One region of the Aromatoleum aromaticum EbN1 genome, then DNA from elsewhere that is predicted to be linked to it. Evidence: predicted binding sites of a transcription regulator. Region 1 holds the regulator's gene; each other region holds the start of a gene.
What was found. The regulator FNR, encoded in region 1, switches genes on or off when oxygen is low (the NO sensors DNR and NnrR bind a similar motif). The targets are predictions, from matches to a motif close to TTGANCTAGNTCAA.

Region 1 (3,829 bases):
ATGCACGCGTTACTGGTCCTCGCCGGTGTGTTCCCGTTGTTCATGTTCGGTTTTCTCCTCACCGCGATGCCCCGCTGGCAGGGCGCGCAGGACGTGCCCGTGACAGTCTGGCTGCCACCGTGGCGTCTGCTCGTCGCCGGGTGGGCGGTCGCAATCATCGGATTGTGGATTCCCGGCCTGCTCGCGGTCGGCCTGCTGCTGGTGCTGGCCGGGTGGGGCGGTGTTTTGCGGGTGCTGTGGGGTGTGGCATTCAACGACAATCCCGATTCGCTGCACGCCCGACTGGTGACCACGGCGCTCGCGGCAGGTGCCTTCGGAGTGCTCGCCTGGTTCGTTTTCGCGATCACCGGTGACGGCGTCTGGGGGCGTGTGGCCATCGGCCTCGGAGTGTGGTGGTGCCTGCTGCCGGTGTTCTTTACGGTCTGTCACCGCATGATTCCGTTTTTTTCCAGCAACATCGTCAAGGATTACGTCGTTGTCCGTCCGCGCTGGGCGCTCGGCATCGTGCTGGGGGCGAGTGTCATCCACGGCGCGCTGGCGATGGCGGGATTCGGTGCGATGACGTGGATCGTCGATGCGCCGGCGGCGGCGACTGCGCTGTGGCTGTCGGTGCAATGGCGCCTCATCCCGGCGTTGCGCGTGCCCCTCTTGGGGATGCTGCACATCGGTTTCGCGTGGCTCGGGATCGCTTTCCTGCTGTCGACGCTGCAGGGCGTCGCTGCGCTGTTCGGCCATGCATGGCTCGGCCTCGCGCCGCTGCACGCGCTGGGTGTCGGATTCTTCGGCTCGGTGCTGCTGGGAATGGTGTCGAGAGTGACTTTGGGACATTCGGGCGGCAAGCTCGTGGCGGACAAGCTGACGTGGTCGCTGTTCCTCGGGCTCGAACTCGTCGTGGTGGTGCGCGTGGCCGGCGAACTGGTGCCGCCTTCCTGGTCGAGCGGCGTGATGCTCGCGGCGGCGCTCGGCTGGATCGGCGTGTTCGGCTTGTGGGGAACCCGCTATCTGCCCGTTTATCTGCGCCCGCGCAGTGACGGCCGGCCGGGGTGAAGTGCGGTGTACGCTGCGATCAAACACCTGCACATCCTATGTGCGATGCTGAGCGGGTCGGGATTCCTGCTGCAGGGGATCTGGATGATGCGGCGCAGCCCGCTGCTCGATCACCGCGCGACCCGCGTTGTGCCGCACGTGGTCGATACCGTGTTTCTCGCCAGCGCGATCACGCTCGCCGTGCTGAGCGCGCAGTACCCGTTCGTCGCTCCGTGGGTCACGGCGAAGGTGATCGGGCTGGTCGTCTACGTGGTGCTCGGCTACATAGCGCTGCGCGGTGGCGCGACGATGGGCATACGCATCTTCGCGCTGATCTGCGCATTGCTCGTCTTTTCATGGATCGTGTCGGTCGCGTTGACGAAGAATGCGGCCGGCTTTCTTGTTCTTACCGGAGCTTTCTGATGGCTGATTCCCTGATACCCGTTGCTCCCGGCCTGGAAACGCCGCTCGAAATGCTCGAAGCCTGCCACGGGCGTCTGCAGGCGCAGCTCACGACACTGTCGCGCCTCGCGGCGTGGCTGCCCGAGCATGGCGCCGACCGACAGGCACAACAGGCAGCAGCCAACGTGATGCGTTACTTCGACCTGGCTGCCGTCAATCATCATCTCGACGAGGAAGACGACCTGTTCCCGGTTCTGCGCGCGCGTGTCGATGGCGGGCGCCGGGAAGCGCTCCACGAGCTGATCGACTGGATACTGGCGGACCACCAGGAAATGTTCGCGGCGTGGGCGGCAATCCGGGCGAAGCTCGATCCGATTTCCCGCGGCGAGCCGGCGCAACTGTCGGCTGCGGAGGTCGAGCAGTTCACGGCTCGTTACCGACGCCACATGGAGCGCGAAGAGGGCGAACTGCTCCCCTATGCGCGCGAGTTGTTGACGGAGCAGGACGTTGCCGCCCTGACTGCGACGATGACCGCGCGACGGCGGCAGGACGCGCCGCCGCGCAGTTCCTGATGCGGGTCAGCCCCGCGGCGACGGGTGGTGGATCAGCTTTTTCAGGCCGCAGATATTGAGAATGCGGATGTGCTTTTGCTGGACGGCGATCAGTCCCTCTTCCTGGAACTTCGAGAACGCCCGTGACACGGTCTCCAGCTTCAGCCCCAGATACGAGCCGATTTCCTCGCGCGTCATCCGCAGGTGGAATTCCGCCGCTGAGAAGCCGCGCGCGGTGAAGCGCTGCGACATGTTCAGCAGGAACGCCGCCAGGCGCTCTTCAGCGCGCATCGAACCGAGCAGCGTCATGACGCCATGGTCACGGACGATCTCGCGGCTCATCACCTTGTGGAACTGATGCTGCAGACCTTCGACGACGCGCGACAGCTCTTCGAGCTTGCCGTAAGCGATCACGCAAACTTCGCTGTCCTCGAGCGCGATTGCATTGCACGAATGCAGTTCCGTGCTGATGCCGTCGAGCCCGAGCATCTCCCCGGTCATCTGGAAACCGGTGACCTGCTCGCGTCCGTCTTCAAGCAGCACGTTCGTCTTGAACGAACCCGCGCGGATCGCGTAGATCGCCTCGAAAGGGTCGCCCGCGCGATAGAGGTGGTGCTGGCGCTTGATCTTGCGACGCGCTCCGACGAGTTCGTCGAGGCGGTCGATCTCGTTTTCGGACATGCCGAACGGCAGACACAGCTCGACCAGGTTGCACTGGGAACACGCGACTTTCAGACTGGCTACCGTAATTGGCACCGTGGCCTTCATTTGCACGATAATAATGCCCTCTGTTCAAGTCCGATTTACGATTGCCAGGGAAGTCCGTTGATCCACGTCAACCCCCACGGCGCTGCTTTTTGCGATCGTACGAAACGCACCCGAGCGATACAACCATGACCAGCCAGAACGATCTTGTATTCGACCCGCAGCTGATACGCCGCTTCGATATCAACGGGCCGCGCTATACGTCGTATCCGACCGCCGATCGCTTCGTCGAAGCCTTCGATCACCGCGCCCTCCGGGACTGGCTTGCCCAGCGTGCAGTGGGCGGGGTAAGCAAGCCTCTTTCATTATACTTCCACATCCCATTTTGTAACACGATTTGCTACTACTGCGCGTGTAACAAGATCATCACGAAAGATCATGCCCGTTCCGCCAAGTACCTGAAATACCTGGATAAAGAAATCGGCATGCAGGCCGAGGCGCTGGGCGGCAGCCATCAGGTCACCCAGTTGCACCTCGGCGGAGGAACGCCGACTTTCCTTTCGCACGACGAGCTGCGCCAGCTCATGGATTCGGTCCGCTCACGCTTCACTCTGGTGCCGAACGGCGAATATTCGATTGAAGTGGACCCGCGCAAGGTCGACTTCGAAACCGTCAAGCTGCTTGCCGACCTGGGTTTCAACCGCATGAGCGTCGGGGTCCAGGACTTCAACGAAGACGTTCAGGTCGCGGTCAATCGCGTGCAGAGCTTCGACGAAACCAAGCTGGTCATCGACTCGGCCCGGGCAACCGGTTTCAAGTCGATCAGCCTGGATCTGATCTACGGGTTGCCGAAACAGAACATCATCAGCTTCAACCGTACGCTCGAACAGGTCCTTGCGCTGTCCCCGGATCGCGTTTCGCTTTACAGCTATGCGCATCTGCCGGGACTGTTCAAGCCGCAACGGCGCATCACCGTCGTCGATATGCCCACTTCGGACACGAAGCTGCAGATCCTGCAGCTGGCGATCCGCCGGCTGACCGAAGCGGGCTACGTGTATATCGGCATGGATCACTTCGCGAAGCCGGACGACGAGTTGACCGTCGCGCAGCGCCAGGGCCGGCTGCACCGGAACTTCCAGGGCTAT
Region 2 (3,829 bases), 1.2 Mb from region 1:
CGCCTACCCGATCAATATTCCGCCGCTGCGCGAGCGCCGCGAGGACATCTCCGTCCTTGCCAAGCATTTCCTCGAAAAGCACGCCGCGATCAACGGCAAGAAGCTGCTCGGTTTCACCGACAAGGCCAAGCGCGCGCTGACCACTTACGCGTGGCCCGGCAACATCCGCGAGCTGCAGAACACCGTCGAACGCGGCGTCATCCTCGCGCCGCACGGCACGCGCATCGAAGTCGAGCACCTGTTCCTGTCCTGGGGCGACGAGGCACGCGAGTTCGGGCTCGACCCCGACGGCAAGCTCGACGCCGGGGAAGGCGACGCCGGCAAGTCGATCTGTGACGCGGTGTGCGACGGCACGATGACGCTCGACCACGTCGAGGCGATGCTGATCGAAGCTGCGACGGACAAGGCGCGCGGCAACCTGTCGTCCGCGGCGCGCATGCTCGGCCTGAGCCGCCCGCAGCTCGCGTACCGGCTCAAGCGGCTGCACGAAAGCGGCCACGCGCGGGCGACGCCGCAGCCTCTGCGCGAGCCGGGGAGCGTCGAATCTTGAGCGCGGCAGCGGCGCGCGAGGCGGCGCTCGCGTACCTGCAGACGCACCACGTGATGACGCTCGCGACGCACGGCAGCGACGGTCCGTGGGCCGCGGCGGTGTTCTACGTCAGCGACGGCTTCACGCTGTATTTCCTGTCGGCGCCGGCAAGCCGCCACGCCGCCGCACTCGCCGCGCACGCGCGGGTCGCGATCACGGTGCAGGAAGACTACGCGGACTGGCCGCAGATCAAGGGCGTCCAGGCCGAAGGGTTCGCCTGCGAAGTGTCGGGCGACGAGGAAAAGCGCGCGCGCCGGCTGTATGGCGACAAGTACCCGGTCGTCGGCAAGCTCGCGCTGGCCCCGGCCGCGATCGTCAAGGCGCTGACAAAAGTGCGCTGGTACCGCTTCGTGCCCGAGCGGTTGTACTTCATCGACAACTCCGCCGGCTTCGGCCACCGCGACGAGATCGACTGCGCCGGCTGAGCCCGGTCCGCGCGCTCCGCCTGCCACCGGCGAAGCGACCGCTTGCCCACCTTTCCTCCGCGAGTCCGCTCGAGCAGCACAGCCGCCCCGATAGCGGTGGCGCGGGCGCGCTTCGGCAATTCTGCCATTCCCGGGAAAACGTTTGATTCGGCGATATTTCGCTTCTCTTGACCTGCGTCAATACTGATGGACGTCAAACTGTTTGTAATCAACAAAACCCCGCCCGCGGTCGACGGCGTCGCCCCGCAATCAGGGCAGGCAACCCGGGCCCATCGAGGAGGAAAATCATGTCAGAAGCCGGATACACGTCCGAGGCCGAAGTCGATAGCAGGGCAGCCTGCGGCAGCACCCAAGCCGCCGGCGCGTCGAGCGTCCGCGCACGGGCCGTCGAGGCGCTCGACAGCGTTGTGATCCGTTTCGTCGGCGACTCCGGCGACGGCATGCAGCTCACCGGTTCGGAATTCTCGAAAGCCGTCGCGAAGGCGGGTCACGGCTTTGCGACCCACCCCGACTACCCGTCCGAAATCCGTGCGCCGACCGGCACGCTGTTCGGCGTGTCCGGCTACCAGATCCAGTACGGGTCGCGGCAGGTGTTCACCTCCGGCGACGCGCCCGATGCGCTCGTCGCGATGAACCCCGCGGCGCTGAAGACCAACCTTGCGGATGTCAAGCACGGCGGCATCATCATTGCGAACACCGGCGCGTTCGCCGACACGAACCTCGCGAAAGCCGGCTACACGAGCAATCCGCTCGAGGACGGCAGCCTCGACGGCTACCGGCTCTTCAGGATCGACATCTCGGCGCTGACTGCGGCGGCGCTGCGCGATTCCGGCCTGTCGAAGAAGGAAGTCGGCCGCTGCAAGAACTACTTCGCGCTCGGCCTGATGCTGTGCCTGTACGGCCGGCCGATCGAGGATGAAATCGCCGACATTTACGAGAAGTTTGCGAAGAAGCCCGAATTCGCCGACGCCAACGTCAATGCGCTGCGCGCCGGCTTCGCGTATGCCGACGCCGCCGAGATCTTCGCCGCGACCTACCAGGTGCGCGAAGCGGCGGCGAAACCCGGCATCTATCGCAGCATCACCGGCAACCATGCCGCGGCGCTCGGCTTCGTCGCCGCGTCCGAGTCGTCGGGTGTCGGGCTTTTCCTCGGCTCGTACCCGATCACGCCGGCGACCGACATCCTGCACGAACTGTCCGCGCTGAAGCATTTCAACGTCACGACTTATCAGGCCGAGGACGAGATCGCCGGCATCTGCTCGACGATCGGCGCGGCCTACGGCGGCGCGCTCGGCCTGACGACGACTTCCGGCCCCGGCATGGCGCTCAAGACCGAGGCGATGGGCCTCGCAGTGATGCTGGAGCTGCCGCTGGTGATCGTGAACGTGCAGCGCGGCGGCCCGTCGACCGGCCTGCCGACGAAGATCGAGCAGTCCGACCTGCTGCAGGCGATCTACGGGCGCAACGGCGAATGCCCGATCCCGGTGATCGCCGCGCGCTCGCCCGCCGACTGCTTCGACTGCGCGATCGAGGCGTTCCGCATCGCCGTCAAGTACATGACGCCGGTGATCCTGCTTACGGACGGCGGCATCGCGAACGCCGCCGAGCCGTGGCGGATTCCGGACGTCGCCAGCCTACCGAAAGTCGAGGTGAGCTATCGCACCGATCCGGAAGGCTTCCAGCCGTACGCGCGCGACGAGAACCTCGCGCGCGCCTGGGTGCGCCCCGGCACGCCGGGCATGGAGCACCGCGTCGGCGGCCTGGAAAAGGACTTCCTCACCGGCAACATCTCGCACGATCCGCTGAACCACCAGCGCATGGTCGACGTGCGCGCCGCGAAAGTCGCCGGCACCGCGCAGGACATCCCGCCGACGACGGTCGAGGGGCCGGCCTCCGGGGACCTGCTCGTCATCGGCTGGGGCAGCACCTACGGCACGATCGCGCAGGCGCGCGAGAAGGCGGAGGCCGACGGCCGCTCGGTCGCGCATGTCCATCTGCGCCACCTGAACCCGCTGCCGCCGGACCTCGGCGACCTGCTCGCGCGCTACAAGACCGTGCTGGTGCCGGAACTCAACATGGGGCAACTCTCGAAGCTGCTGCGCGAACGCTACTTGTGCGACGTCGTGCCGCTGAACAAGGTGCAGGGCAAGCCCTTCAAGGTCAGCGAAATCCATGACCGCATCCTCGAACTGAGCTGACGCACGCGCCGCATCGCGTCCACGAGCCCCATCGTTACAGGAAGATCATCATGAACGACATGTCCGCACCCGTCGCACTGACGAAAAAAGACTTCGAATCGAACCAGGATGTGCGCTGGTGTCCCGGTTGCGGCGACTACGCCGTCCTCGCGCAGATCCAGAAGCTCTTGCCGACGCTCGGCATCCCGCGCGAGAACTTCGCTTTCATCTCGGGCATCGGCTGCTCGAGCCGCTTCCCGTACTACATGGACACGTACGGGATGCACAGCATCCACGGGCGCGCGCCGGCAATCGCGAGCGGGCTGAAGCTCGCCCGGCCCGAGCTGTCGGTGTGGGTCGTCACCGGCGACGGCGATGCGCTCGCGATCGGCGGCAACCACTTCATCCATGCGATGCGCCGCAACGTCGACCTGAAGATCATCCTGCTCAACAACCGCATCTACGGCCTGACGAAAGGCCAGTATTCGCCGACTTCCGAAATGGGCAAGAAGACCAAGAGCACGCCGCTCGGCAGCATCGACCGCCCGTTCTCCCCGGTCGCGCTCGCGCTCGGCGCCGGAGCGACTTTCGTCGCCCGCTCGGTCGACACCGACCTGCCGCATCTCGCGTCGGTGCTC
Region 3 (3,829 bases), 960 kb from region 1:
AGGCGCTGTCGGCGTAGCTCGCATTGGCTGCGGGGTTCATGCCGACTCCATGATAGTCGGAGAACGCTGCCGACTGATTGACGAACACGGCGCCGGTCAGGTTGATCGACAGCGCTGCCCCGGCATGCATCGTCGCCGCAGTCATCGCGTCGAGCACCTGCGGCTTCGTCGAATACACACCGACCGTCAGCGCGCCGTGCTCGCGCACGATGCGCTCGGATAGCGCCACTGCGGCGTCGGCATCGGCGACGCGGACGACGAACGAGACCGGGCCGAAACGCTCGACCATGTAGCTTTTCTCGTCGCTCGCGTCGCAGGTCAGCAGCACCGGCGTGCGCACTTCCGCGTTCGGGAACTCGGGGTGCTCGAGCTTGCGCGATGCCAGCACCACTTTGCCGTACTCGCCGGCTTCGTCGATGCGGCGCAGCGTGTCCGCGGACTGGATCGCCCCGAGCACTGCGGTCGCGACAGCCGGGTCCGCGAGCGTCTTGTCGATCGCGGCGGCGAGGTCGGAGGCGAACTCGTCGAAGCTCTTGTGTCCCTGGTCGGTGTCGATGCCGCCAGCCGGCACGAGGATCGCCTGCGTCGTCGTGCACATCTGGCCGGAATACAGGCACAGCGTGAACGCGAGGTTGCGCAGCATCGCTTTGTACGCATCGGTCGACTCGACGACGACGTTATTGACGCCGGCAAGCTCGGCGTACACCTGCGCCTGCCGCGCGTTGTCGATCAGCCACTCGCCGAACAGGTTGCCGCCGGTGAAGTCGATCGACTTGACTGCCGGGTGGGTCGCAAGCGCCTGCGTGTCCTCGCGCTTCGTGACGACCGCGAGGCTGACGAGGTTCGGGTCGAGGCCCTGCTCGGCGAGCACTTCGCGGGCGATTCGCACGGTGATCGCCGCCGGAAGGATCGCGTGCTCGTGCGGCTTGACGATCACCGGGTTACCGGTCGCCAGCGCGGCAAAGAAGCCCGGGTAAGTGTTCCAGGTCGGGAACGTGCCGCAGCCGATCACCAGCGCGACGCCCCGGCCGACGATCTCGAAGTGCTTTTTCATCCGCAGCGGCGGATTCTTGCCCTGCGGTTTTTCCCATACCGTTTCAGCGGGGATGCGGCTCATCTCGTCCCACGCGTAGGCGACCGCTTCGAGGCCGCGATCCTGCGCATGCGGGCCGCCGGCCTGGAAAGCCATCATCCAGCCCTGGCCGCTGGTCAGCATCACTGCGTGCGCGATCTCGAAGCTGCGCTTGTTCAGCCGCTCGAGGATCTCGAGGCAGACGCCGACGCGTCCTTCCGCGCCGAGCCGCTGCCAGCCGTCCTGCGCAGCCTGCGCCGCCTCGACGAGCGCCGACGGCGAGCACACCGGATAGCGCACGCCGAGCTCAGTGCCGTAAGGCGAGCGTTCCGGAGCGAGCCGGCCGGTTTCGCCCGCCTGGTCGAGAGGGAAATCCTGGCCGAAGCAGGCTTCGACTGCGCGCTTGCCGTCTTCATTGGCCGTTTCGCCATAAACCTTCGGGCTCGGCATTTCGGGATACGGCGTCCAGAAGCCGCGCGTGCGGATCGCCTGGACGGCGGCGTCGAGTGTGGCGCGGTGTTTTTCGAACAGCGGATGGGTCATGGAACTCTCCTCTCGTCGGGATGGAATGCCGTCGCGCAGGGCTCTGCGTTCTGTGGTGCGCCGATGTTGCAGCGCGGCAAACTTGTCAAGCAAAAAACAGTTGTCTTTTGATCTGGGTCAAGATTACTATTGATTGACCGGTCGGTCAAACAACGCCAGCACCCCAATTCGACACTGGCAGGACGCGACCAGGACGCCAACAGAGTGCCACGCCGCACTCGGGCAAACAATCAGGAGACCTGAATGAGCAACGAGCTTGACATGCAGGGAGAAACGATCCGCATGGAAGTCGTCGGCGGGGTCGCGACGCTGACGCTGAACCGGCCTGACCGGCTCAACAGCTTCACGAACCGTATGCACGAAGAAGTACGCGAAGCGCTGGCCGCGGTGAAGGCCGGGCGCGACAGGGGCATCGTCCGCGTCCTCGTGATCACCGGCGCCGGGCGCGGCTTCTGCGCCGGGCAGGATCTCTCCGACCGCGCCGTCGCCCCGGGTGAAGCGCCGGTCGACCTCGGCGCATCCGTCGAGAAGAACTACAAGCCGCTGGCGATGGCGCTGCGCAACCTCGACCTGCCGGTCATCGCCGCGGTCAATGGCGTCGCGGCCGGCGCCGGGGCGAGCATCGCGCTGGCGTGCGATCTCGTGTTCGCTGCGCGTTCGGCGAGCTTCATCCAGTCGTTCAGCAAGCTCGGCGTCGTTCCCGACACCGGCGGCAGCTGGATCCTGCCGCGCCTCGTCGGTCCGGCGCGCGCGCTCGGCCTCGCGCTGCTCGGCGAGAAGCTCGGCGCCGAACAGGCTGAACAGTGGGGCCTGATCTGGAAATGCGTCGATGACGACGCGTTGATGCCGACCGTGCAGCAGGTCGCGGCGAGCCTCGCGCAGGGACCGACTTTCGGCTACGCGCAGACCAAGAAGGCGATCTGGGCGAGTTCGACGAACGACTTCGAAACCCAGCTCGACCTCGAGCGCAACATGATGACGGTGTGCGGCCAGTCGAACGACTACCGCGAAGGGGTGGCCGCGTTCATCGAAAAGCGCGCGCCGAGCTTCAAAGGGGACTAGGACATGAAACTCTCGTCATTCGCCGCAAAGGACGTCAAATGAAGGCGCTGAACAAGAACGTGAAAGTGCTCGTGATCGGCGCTGGCGCGATGGGCAGCGGCATCGCCCACGTCGCCGCACGCGCCGGCCACACCGTGTATCTGTACGACGGCCGCCCCGAGGCGGTTCAGTCGGGGTGCGCGGGCATCGACAAGGACCTGCGCTACCTCGTCGCCAAGGGGCGGCTGCCCGAAGCCGAGGCACAGGCAATCCTCGCGCGCGTGCTGCCGGTCGCCGCGCTTGACGAAGCGCGCGACGCCGGGCTCGCGATCGAGGCGATCGTCGAGAACCTCGACGTCAAGCAGGCGTTGTTCAGGGACCTCGAAGCGCTGCTCGGCGAAGACGCGATCCTCGCGAGCAACACGTCGTCGCTGTCGATCACCGCGATGGCCGCCGGACTCACGCGCCCGGGGCGCTTTGCCGGGCTGCATTTCTTCAACCCGGCGCCCCGCATGGCGCTCGTCGAAATCGTCTCTGGCCTTGCGACGGAGCGCGCGATCGCCGACACGCTGCACGCGACGGCGCGGGCGTGGGGCAAGATTCCGGTGCATGCGAAATCGACGCCGGGCTTCATCGTCAACCGCGTTGCGCGGCCGTACTACGCTGAAGCGCTGCGCGTGCTCGCCGAGAAAGCTGCCGAGCCGCAGACGCTCGACGCGATCCTGCGCGAAGGCTGCGGTTTCGCGATGGGGCCGTTCGAACTGATGGACCTGATCGGGCACGACGTGAACTTCGCCGTCACCCGCTCGGTGTTCGAGGCATATTTCAACGATCGCCGCTTCGCCCCGAGCCTGATCCAGCAGGAACTCGTCTTTGCCGGCCGACTCGGGCGCAAGAGCGGGCACGGCTTCTACGACTATGCCGAAGGCGCGGTCAAGCCGCCCGCGCGCAGCGAACCGGTGCGCAACGCCGAGGCGAAGATCGCCGTTGTCGGCGACATCGGCGCCGCGGCCCCGCTGATCGCGCGGCTCGAAGCGGGCGGCGTCGAAGTGCGGCGCGAAGCGGGCAAGGGCGGACGCGGCTGGATGAAGATCGGCGCGGCGTGCGTTGCGCTGTCCGACGGACGCACTGCGACTCGCCGTGCGGTCGAGGAGGAGTGCCCGAACCTGGTGC

Region 2: a site for FNR is predicted at 1,182-1,195, ahead of EBN1_RS08845 (2-oxoacid:acceptor oxidoreductase subunit alpha). Genes of this name have one in related genera too.
Region 3: a site for FNR is predicted at 1,723-1,736, ahead of paaN (phenylacetic acid degradation protein PaaN). Genes of this name have one in related genera too.

What each region holds. Positions count from the first base shown of each region.
Region 1 covers NC_006513.1:3,051,043-3,054,871, forward strand. Annotated here, with positions in the region: gene EBN1_RS14560 (NnrS family protein) at 1-1,047, shown strand, start outside; gene EBN1_RS14565 (SirB2 family protein) at 1,054-1,449, shown strand; gene EBN1_RS14570 (hemerythrin domain-containing protein) at 1,449-2,000, shown strand; gene fnr (fumarate/nitrate reduction transcriptional regulator Fnr) at 2,007-2,747, opposite strand; gene hemN (oxygen-independent coproporphyrinogen III oxidase) at 2,873-3,829, shown strand, end outside.
Region 2 covers NC_006513.1:1,876,662-1,880,490, forward strand. Annotated here, with positions in the region: gene EBN1_RS08835 (sigma-54-dependent Fis family transcriptional regulator) at 1-550, shown strand, start outside; gene EBN1_RS08840 (pyridoxamine 5'-phosphate oxidase family protein) at 547-1,014, shown strand; gene EBN1_RS08845 (2-oxoacid:acceptor oxidoreductase subunit alpha) at 1,302-3,212, shown strand; gene EBN1_RS08850 (2-oxoacid:ferredoxin oxidoreductase subunit beta) at 3,263-3,829, shown strand, end outside.
Region 3 covers NC_006513.1:2,088,340-2,092,168, forward strand. Annotated here, with positions in the region: gene paaN (phenylacetic acid degradation protein PaaN) at 1-1,615, opposite strand, end outside; gene paaG (2-(1,2-epoxy-1,2-dihydrophenyl)acetyl-CoA isomerase PaaG) at 1,859-2,677, shown strand; gene paaH (3-hydroxyacyl-CoA dehydrogenase PaaH) at 2,716-3,829, shown strand, end outside.